DNA from 2 places in the Bradyrhizobium sp. AUGA SZCCT0177 genome. Region 2 is predicted to be linked to the other one. Evidence: predicted binding sites of a transcription regulator. Region 2 holds the regulator's gene; the other holds the start of a gene.
The links. Region 2 encodes LexA, which represses DNA repair genes until DNA is damaged. Its sites were predicted from a motif close to TGTTCNNNNTGTGTTCNG; they were not measured.
Positions count from the first base shown of each region.

Region 1: the regulator LexA is predicted to act here: its motif matches at 1,930-1,947, upstream of recA (recombinase RecA).

Region 1 is NZ_JAFCMA010000008.1:153,147-157,564, reverse strand. It holds gene JQ597_RS11970 (hypothetical protein) at 1-628, opposite strand, end outside; gene recA (recombinase RecA) at 742-1,830, opposite strand; gene JQ597_RS11960 (hypothetical protein) at 2,597-2,752, shown strand; gene JQ597_RS11955 (hypothetical protein) at 3,555-3,734, shown strand; gene JQ597_RS11950 (hypothetical protein) at 4,022-4,195, shown strand.
Region 2 is NZ_JAFCMA010000001.1:370,195-374,612, forward strand. It holds gene JQ597_RS01915 (HAD family hydrolase) at 1-492, shown strand, start outside; gene JQ597_RS01920 (molybdopterin molybdotransferase MoeA) at 505-1,716, shown strand; gene lexA (transcriptional repressor LexA) at 1,931-2,638, shown strand; gene JQ597_RS01930 (hypothetical protein) at 2,886-3,125, shown strand; gene JQ597_RS01935 (hypothetical protein) at 3,265-3,681, shown strand; gene JQ597_RS01940 (ComEC/Rec2 family competence protein) at 3,724-4,418, opposite strand, start outside.

The DNA of each region.
Region 1 (4,418 bases), on a different contig from region 2:
TTACGTCGCCGGCCGCGACCAGTTCCAGCATTCGCATTTCGGTCGCGCCTAGGCCGGTTGCAGGCCTGGGTAGTTCTTCGAGTAATTCCATCACGGTCTGCCGAAGCTGCGGCAAAGCGCTGAGATCCTTATCGAGCAAATCAGCCCAATGCCGCGGCGTCGGCTGTCGATAAGCGTGCCAAGCCATACTGGCCGCCTCGGTATGCTCAATTTGGATTCTAATGCCGGGCGGCTTCCATTCCGAAATCGTTTCCGGATGTTGTTGGGCAATGTCGACGTCCGCCTGATACAAGCTCAGTTTCGAGACGATACTCTTGCGCGAACTCAGGCAATCGAGAAGCTGAATGAGCAAGAGCTGTGCGTTCGGCTCGAGGTCGAACCACAATTCGACGGTCTCGCAGCGTTCGCAGAGATCAAGCGGCCCCACCTCTTCCGAATGAAACTTGCCAAGCCGGTGCGGTAGAAAACGATCCAGTAAGCCCGGCCCCAACATGGCTTCCAGCTTCGCGTCGGATGGCAATTCGCCCCAGACGAGCCGGAAGCCAAATGGAATTACGATATCGCCGACCCCGGCGCGCAGCAGGCACCCGCCTGCCGAATCGCTCGATGTCAAAACCAACCGCGTCATGTTCGTCACCCGCCTACACACAACAAAACGGGCACTGAAGACGTCGGCAACTCAACGTCCTCAGCACCCGCTATGTCGAAACCCGGATCATGCGATCCGAGGTCCGGAAAATCCTACTCGTCGGCCGGCTCTTCGCCGTCGGCGTCGCGCTCGGGGGGACCAGCCAGAATCTGTTCGGCGATCAGGCCGGAGTTCTGGCGGATCGCAGCCTCGATCTTTGCGGTCATGTCGGGATTGGCCTTGAGGAACGCCTTCGAGTTCTCACGCCCCTGCCCGAGCCGCTGGCTGTCATAGGAGAACCAGGCGCCGGATTTCTCGACGATGCCGGCCTTGACGCCGAGGTCGAGGATTTCGCCCATTTTGGAGACGCCCTCGCCATACATGATGTCGAATTCGACCTGCTTGAACGGCGGCGCCAGCTTGTTCTTTACGACCTTGACGCGGGTCTGGTTGCCGACGACTTCATCGCGCTCCTTGATCGCGCCGATGCGTCGGATGTCGAGGCGAACCGAGGCGTAAAACTTCAGCGCATTGCCGCCGGTGGTGGTTTCCGGCGAGCCGTACATCACCCCGATCTTCATGCGGATCTGGTTGATGAAGATCACCATGGTGTTGGATTTGTTGATCGAGGCGGTGAGCTTGCGCAGCGCCTGGCTCATCAGCCGCGCCTGCAGGCCGGGCAGCGCATCGCCCATCTCGCCTTCGAGTTCGGCCTTCGGCACCAAGGCGGCGACGGAATCCACCACCAGCACGTCGACCGCACCCGAGCGCACCAGCGTGTCGCAGATTTCCAGCGCCTGCTCGCCGGTGTCGGGCTGCGAGATCAGGAGCTCGTCGATGTTGACGCCGAGCTTGCGGGCATAGACCGGGTCGAGCGCATGTTCGGCGTCGATGAAGGCGCAGATGCCGCCCTTCTTCTGGGCTTCGGCCACCGTATGCAGCGCCAGCGTGGTTTTGCCTGAGGATTCCGGCCCGTAGATTTCGACGACGCGGCCTCTCGGCAGGCCGCCGACGCCGAGCGCGATGTCCAGCCCGAGCGAGCCCGACGAAATCGTCTCGATATCCATCGAGCGATCGTTCTTGCCCAGCTTCATCACAGAACCCTTGCCGAACTGGCGCTCGATCTGGGAGAGCGCGGCGGACAGGGCCTTGGTCTTATCCATGGAGGATCCTTCGACGATACGCAGGGCAGTGGCGGACATGGGTGCTCCTTATGGCGGGGATTCGCTAGCGGGACAAACGGACGACGAGGATCTCAGGGGATTCGACTGACGGTGAATGCTTGTACCACCTTTGTTCTATGTTCGCAATATGTTCTTTTAGAGAGATCGGTGCTGGCCCCTCTCAACCCCATTCTAAGTTAATGATCCCTTGTGATTTTTGAGGTGGCCCCTTTTGGCCCTCACCAGCGCCGCGATGTTGCCGCGCTCTGTTCATCCCCCTAAATGGGTAGGTCGGACCGGCCGGTACTGGCCTGTTTCGACCCCTAGTGGTGGCCGAAGTTGAAATGCGCAGTGGCCTTTTTTGGAGTGTTCACTTCGGAACCGACGTCCGGGATCGGAATTTTATAGGATCGGACATGCAAACCCTACGGTTAGGACCCGTCAGCAACGAGGTTGTATCATGCAGCGTCGCCGATCCGTTCCTCACACATTTGAAGATCGAATTGCAGCTGAGAAGGCCCGGTTGGAAGCACAGGCAACCAAGCTCAAACCTGGTCCTCAGAAGGAAGTGCTGCTCAGGAAGATCAGGCAGCTAGAGACGGCCTCTCACATCAACGAGTGGCTTTCCTCTCCTGGACTTCAACCACCAGAACCAGCCTAGAAAAGTAAGGCCGCCCTCAGTTGGCGGCCCTCTTTCCTTTGCAGGGACGCTTTCGTGACGACTGTCACAGTCGCCCCGATAGCCGCCCGGCATACTCGCTCCAGATCAACGGCGCACAAGGGCGCCGTAACGCGGAGCGGGACCATGAACAACCAGAATGAAATTCGCGAACTGACCGATGCGGAGCGACTGACCGACGATGCGCTTGAATCGGTCTCAGGGGGTAAAGTCATTTCGAAGGGCGTCATCAATTCCAGTGCAATCAGCCTTCCGAAACCCAGCTACCCGCCCGTCGCGTAAACGAGGCCGCCCGAGTCGGCACTGCCCGTAGTTCTCCGACCGTGAACAAGGCTCCGAGGCCGCCTCCGTTGGCGGCCCCTTCTTCGTCATCGTCCTCCAAGACTTCCTTTTGCTTTTGGCCTCGAGCAACTTTGATCAAGTTTGCCGATCTCTATCGGTCCATCTTCCCTTCGACCAATAACCGCACATTGATTTCGCGAACGACTTTGTTGCGCATCCAACCCGCAGCCAGCGTATTGCTATCCTGATCGTTGTCTCTCTCACCAGCAAAGGGCGCGCTGCCACCATCATTCGTGAAACTGGCTATCGAAGCACTGGCGCTTGCCGTGCCCTCGAAGCTGTCTTAAGCGCGCCCAAAGAAACGGCCCCAGCCTCGGGGAAGAGGCACTGGGGCCGCTTGTGCTGCCGGGGCAATTGGGACTGGCAGCGCCTTCACAACTCCGCCCATTGCCACTTGTTCCCGAAATTCTGTGTCCCTTTTCAGCAACCTTGTCCTGTCCCGGACGTATACTCCAGGCTGGGGCATTGCAATTTCCAGCTCGGGTGCAGCGCCGCCAAGCATTATTCAGCTTGGCGGCGTTGTGCTTTTGAGTGGCTACTTTGCCTTCACGGGTGTCCCATTTCGGCCAATACCCGACTCGGCATCATCGGCGGGGCCTATTCTACTTTGCATGGGGTTGTTTTCGCGATTTTGCGTCTGAGCCGTCGTGTGACGGTCATCACAGCGGTGCGTCGAGGGTCAGCCTATCCCTGACATCCAGGGTGGCGGGAATGGTCCTGCCCACGCAAACAGGAGACGGACATGACCGAACTCAACAACGAAATCTGCGAAATGTCGTTTGAACAACTCGAACAGGTCAGCGGCGGCGCCATCCTCGACCGGATCGTCGACGCGTACCTGAAGGCTTTGGGCGCCCGCTTGCTGGACGCCGTGCACCAGCCGCTGGTATCGCCGCAGAAGATGACCCTGCACATGCGATAGTGCCGGTCCGGCAAACCGGAATTGAGAGGCCGCCTTGCTTGGCGGCCTCTTTTGTTTGAGGACGCCGCCAGCGCCATCCAAGAATGCCTGACGTCCTATTTCGGCCAGTTGCGAGAAGCTGTGCTGACCGCGTATCCGCTCAACGCAACTTGTGCGGCGATGATCGGCGAATTGATCGGTGCCTTCGCTCGACGCGATTTGGAGTGTGCCAGCCGTCACAGCCAACGGGAACATCCGAGCGCACCCTTGCAACGTGATTGTCGTAATCCCCATCAAAGGAGAGACGCATGATTGAGATTGGCCAGAAGCCTATCGATGAACTGAACGTCGGCGAACTGACCATCGACGAACTGGACGCCGTGAACGGCGGCGGCCGTTTGAGCGATCTTTACCACCATGTCGTAGCCGTCATTCGCTTCCATACCGGTACCATCAGGAACATCGCGACAACCCTGCCGTAACCGACGCTTTGAAGAGGCCGCCTTTCATTGGCGGCCTCTTGGGCGACCTGAAAAATGCGTTCAAGGCGGGATCCGCAAAGGCTCCGGCGAGCGAACCTTAATGCGGCGCCAGGCCGTCGTCGCAAGGCGGCCTTCCCCCGTAGTTCTCCGGACAAGAACAAAGTTCCCAACCGGATGGTCGCCAGTTTTTCGCCTTGTGTTCGCGCCTTACCCCCGCGCGAAC
Region 2 (4,418 bases):
GAGCGGTTCTTGCCCAATGATGCCTGGCATCGCCACGAGCGGGGCGAGATCAGCGACGCCGAATTCTTCGCAGGCCTGCGTGGCTCACTCGGCATCGGGATATCGGACGCCCAGTTCCTGGAAGGCTGGAACGCGATCTTCGCCGGCGAAATGCCCGATATCGCCGCATCGCTGGCGCGCGCCGGACAACGCCTGCCGCTTTATGCCTTCTCCAACACCAATAACGCGCATGTCGTGCATTTCAGCCAGGCCTATGCCGGCGTGCTCGGCCATTTCCGCGAAATCTACCTGTCATCGACGATCGGGCTTCGAAAGCCCGATGCGGCGGCCTATGATCACGTCGTCAAGGCGATCGGTGTTCCCGCCTCCCGCATCGTGTTCTTCGACGATTCCGCCGCGAACATCGACGGCGCGCGGGCGCGCGGCCTGGCCGCGGTACATGTGACAGGGCCGGATGACGTCGCAAAGGCGCTCGCCGCGCTGGGAATTTGAGAGGGTGTTGCCGTGGCCCTGATGCCGGTCGTTGATGCACTGGCCGCGATCCTTGCGGGCGCCGATCCCTTGGCGGAAGAAATGGCCGCACTCGACACGGCCTGGCATCGGGTGCTCGCGCGCGACCTTGCGGCAAAGCGCACCCAGCCGCCGCAGGCGATGTCGGCGATGGACGGCTATGCGGTGCGATCGGCCGACGCCGCCGACCTCTCCGCGCGGCTGAAGGTGATCGGCGAAGTCGCGGCGGGCCGCCCGTTCGAGCGCATGGTGGGCCCGGGCGAAGCGGTCCGGATTTTCACCGGCGGGGTGATCCCTGATGGCGCCGACGCCGTCATCATCCAGGAAGACACGGCTGCCAGCGGCGACCACGTCACGATCACGGAAACCGCCAAACCGGGACGGCATATCCGCGCCGCCGGCGCCGATTTCCGCGAGGGCGATGTGCTGCTCACCAGGGGAAGCCGCCTCACCGAACGCGACCTGTCGCTCGCCGCCGGCATGAACTATCCGGAACTCGCCGTGATCAGCCGCCCCAAGGTGGCGGTGCTCGCCACCGGCGACGAGCTGGTGATGCCGGGCTCGATCCCGGGCCCCGGCCAGATCGTCTACTCCAACGGCTATGCGCTGCGCGCGCTGGCGCGGGCCGAGGGCGCCGAGACCATCGATTTCGGCATCGCCGCCGACACGGTCGAGGCGACCACCGACGGCATCCGCCGCGCCCGCGCATCGGGCGCCGACATCCTGATCACGATGGGCGGCGCCTCGGTCGGCGACCACGACCTCGTCAAGCGCTCGCTGGAGGCCGAGGGCGTGGCCATGGCGTTCTGGCGCATCGCGATGCGGCCGGGCAAGCCGATGATGCACGGGCGCCTCGGGGCGATGCGGGTGATCGGCCTGCCCGGCAATCCGGTCTCGTCCTATGTCTGTGGTTTCCTGTTTCTGGTGCCGCTGATTCGCGCGCTGTCGGGCCGAAAAACCATCCATCACGCGCGTGAGACCGCCCTGCTCGGCCGCGATCTCCCCGCCAACGACCAGCGCGAAGACTATCTTCGCGCACGACTTGAAGAGCGCGAGGACGGTGCGTTGATCGCGGTGCCGGTGAGCCACCAGGACTCGTCGCTGCTTGGAAATCTCGCTGCGGCACGGGCGCTTTTGATACGTCCGCCGTTTGCGCCGGCGCTGCCGAAAGGCACGCCATGCGAGTTCCTGCGCCTGCCGGAATGACGCATCGCGGCGGCCTGTTCGGGCGAAGTCGGCGCGCGTTCACCTGAAATTAAGTGGTTGCGGAACATGTATCGAACATATAGTGTTCGTTCATGATTTGTTTCGAGAGCTAGTGTCTACAAATGGGAGTTTTGGACTTCCGAATTTGAGACCGCACTCGCAACTGAACTGAACGACCACGAATTACGACGCGCCAACCGGGGGATTGCTCGAGATGCTTACGCGCAAACAGTATGAACTTCTGCGTTTCATCAACGAACGGCTCAAGGAAGCCGGCGTGCCGCCCTCCTTCGACGAAATGAAGGATGCGCTCGACCTCCGCTCCAAGTCCGGCATCCACCGCCTCATCACCGCCCTGGAAGAGCGCGGCTTCATCCGCCGCCTGCCCAACCGTGCCCGCGCCATCGAAGTCATCAAGCTGCCCGAGCTTGCGGGCGCCGGTAACGGCAACGGCCGCCGCGGCTTCACTCCCAGCGTCATCGAAGGCACGCTCGGCAAGGTCCGCGCCGCCAGTGCGTCCGCCGAGGACGATGGCAACCGTCCGGTCGCCGTTCCCGTCATGGGCCGGATCGCCGCCGGCACCCCGATCGAGGCGCTGCAGACCCGCAGCCACACCATCAGCGTACCGCCTGACATGCTCGGCTCCGGCGAACATTACGCGCTCGAAGTCCGCGGCGATTCCATGGTGGACGCCGGCATTCTCGACGGCGACATGGCGCTGATCCAGCGCAACGAGACCGCCGACACCGGCGATATCGTGGTGGCGCTGATCGACGAGGAGGAAGCCACCCTGAAACGCTTCCGCCGCCGCGGCGCCTCGATCGCGCTGGAGCCTGCCAACACCTCCTATGAAGTCCGCATCCTGCCGCCGAACCGGGTCCGGATTCAGGGCAAGCTGATCGGGCTGTACCGGAAGTACTGAGGGCGGCCCGCTTTCGCGGGCGCTTCTGTTCGGTAACGACATCCGTAAGCGCGTCATGCCCGGCCTTGTGCCGGGCATCCACGTTGTTGGCTGCAAGATCAAGACCCGGCCCTGACGGAGAACGGTGGGGCCGCGCGTCGCACAATTGCCCAGAATGCGGCAAAAACTGTGCGGGCGAGGATGGTTGGTTTGACGCGTTTTCAACTCGAAGACGCAAAAACCGGGGGGACGAGACGTGGTCAGCAGTATGATCACCAAGATCACCTGGCAGAGGGCGGGACTCGTGACCGAGCCGGGCCGCTACATGCTCCGGTTCGGCTGGCTGATGGTGACGGCGGAAGATCTCGCGATCTGGCAGCAATATCCGGAGGCTGCGTTCACGCTGGTCGCGCTGCCCGGGATTGCCGACGACGGAAGGGAGCAATTCCATCTCGGCGCCTTCGAACTGCCGCTGCCGCCGATGCCCGAAGATCCGCAGCCGTCGTAGCGCGTTTGTGATCGGGCACGCCGGCCTTTCCGTCGCACTATTGCCCAGAACAGGAATAGACTTTGCTCAAGTCCACTCTGATAGAGGCCAGCGCCTCGAGGGAGGCACGGGTCTCTATCTCTTACGAGGGAGCGATCCGATGTGTGACTATAGTTTGCACGCGATGGCAACGCGTCCTGCTGAGGTCGGCGAGACATTGATATCGACCACCTTCCGCGGCACCTCGACCCGCGGCTTTGCCAGCGAACGCGACCCCGCAGTCGCGGTCTGCATGCTGCCCGGGACCGAACTGGCCTTCGCGCAAGACGTCAAATACGACAATCGCTGGATCTGGACGCGGACGATCGGTTTTCGCGTCGGCAAGTTCAACACCATCGATCCGCATATCAAGGAACGTCACCACGACGCGATCGAATTTCCCGACGGCAGCCATGTGCTGGTGACGCAGCTTTGCGAGGGTCAGCGCGTCACCGTGCTGCAATTGCCGGTGGTGCATCCGATTCCCGAGCGCACAACAACGAAGGCGGACACGGCGACACCGCTTTCCACCGGTTGAATTCCGCGCCGCCGGTCGCGCCCCGCCGGGGAACGTGAATCCTTATTCCTCGGCCTGGAGATCCGCTTCCGACGGGGTCGCATCGACCGCACGCGGCGCCGTACGGCGCGGCGCGAGGATGGTTGTCTCCGCGTCCCCCTCGCCCGCGATCGCCGGCGACCATGGACGATCGACGCCCCGGAGCTTGACGGCATCGATGGTAAATCCGCTGCCGCTTCGCCGCAGCACCATGGCGCCCTGCCGCCGCAGACGCTCCGCAGAGATCACCGAGGCGCCGCACGCCGCAGGCGCCTGCCTTGCGGTGACCACCAGCGCCGCGCGCTCACAATCATCCGCCAGCGCTTCCGGCCGCAGCGCCAATGCCACGAACCCGCCACCGGCGCCTTGCATCACGCAGCCGCTCTCGTCGCATGAGACGCCCTCGGTGAGCGAGGCATCGGCAGGCTTTCGGGCGTCGGCATCCCCCGCCAGCCATTCCTTGACGAGGAAGCCATCCCTCGCGGCGCCCTTGGCCGCGCGCATCAAATGCAGTTTGCCGTCCTGGCCGCGGACACCGACATTGCGCCCGTCGGCGGAGATCAGGATGTCCGGCTGCGGCACCCTCGCCGCCCACACCGCCGCCACCAGCACCACGGCCGCGCCGGTATAGCGCAGCGGCGTCCGCAACAAGCCGAGCAGGATGATGCCAAGACTCGCCGCAATCAGCGGGCCGATGCCGAACGCCGGCACACGACCAA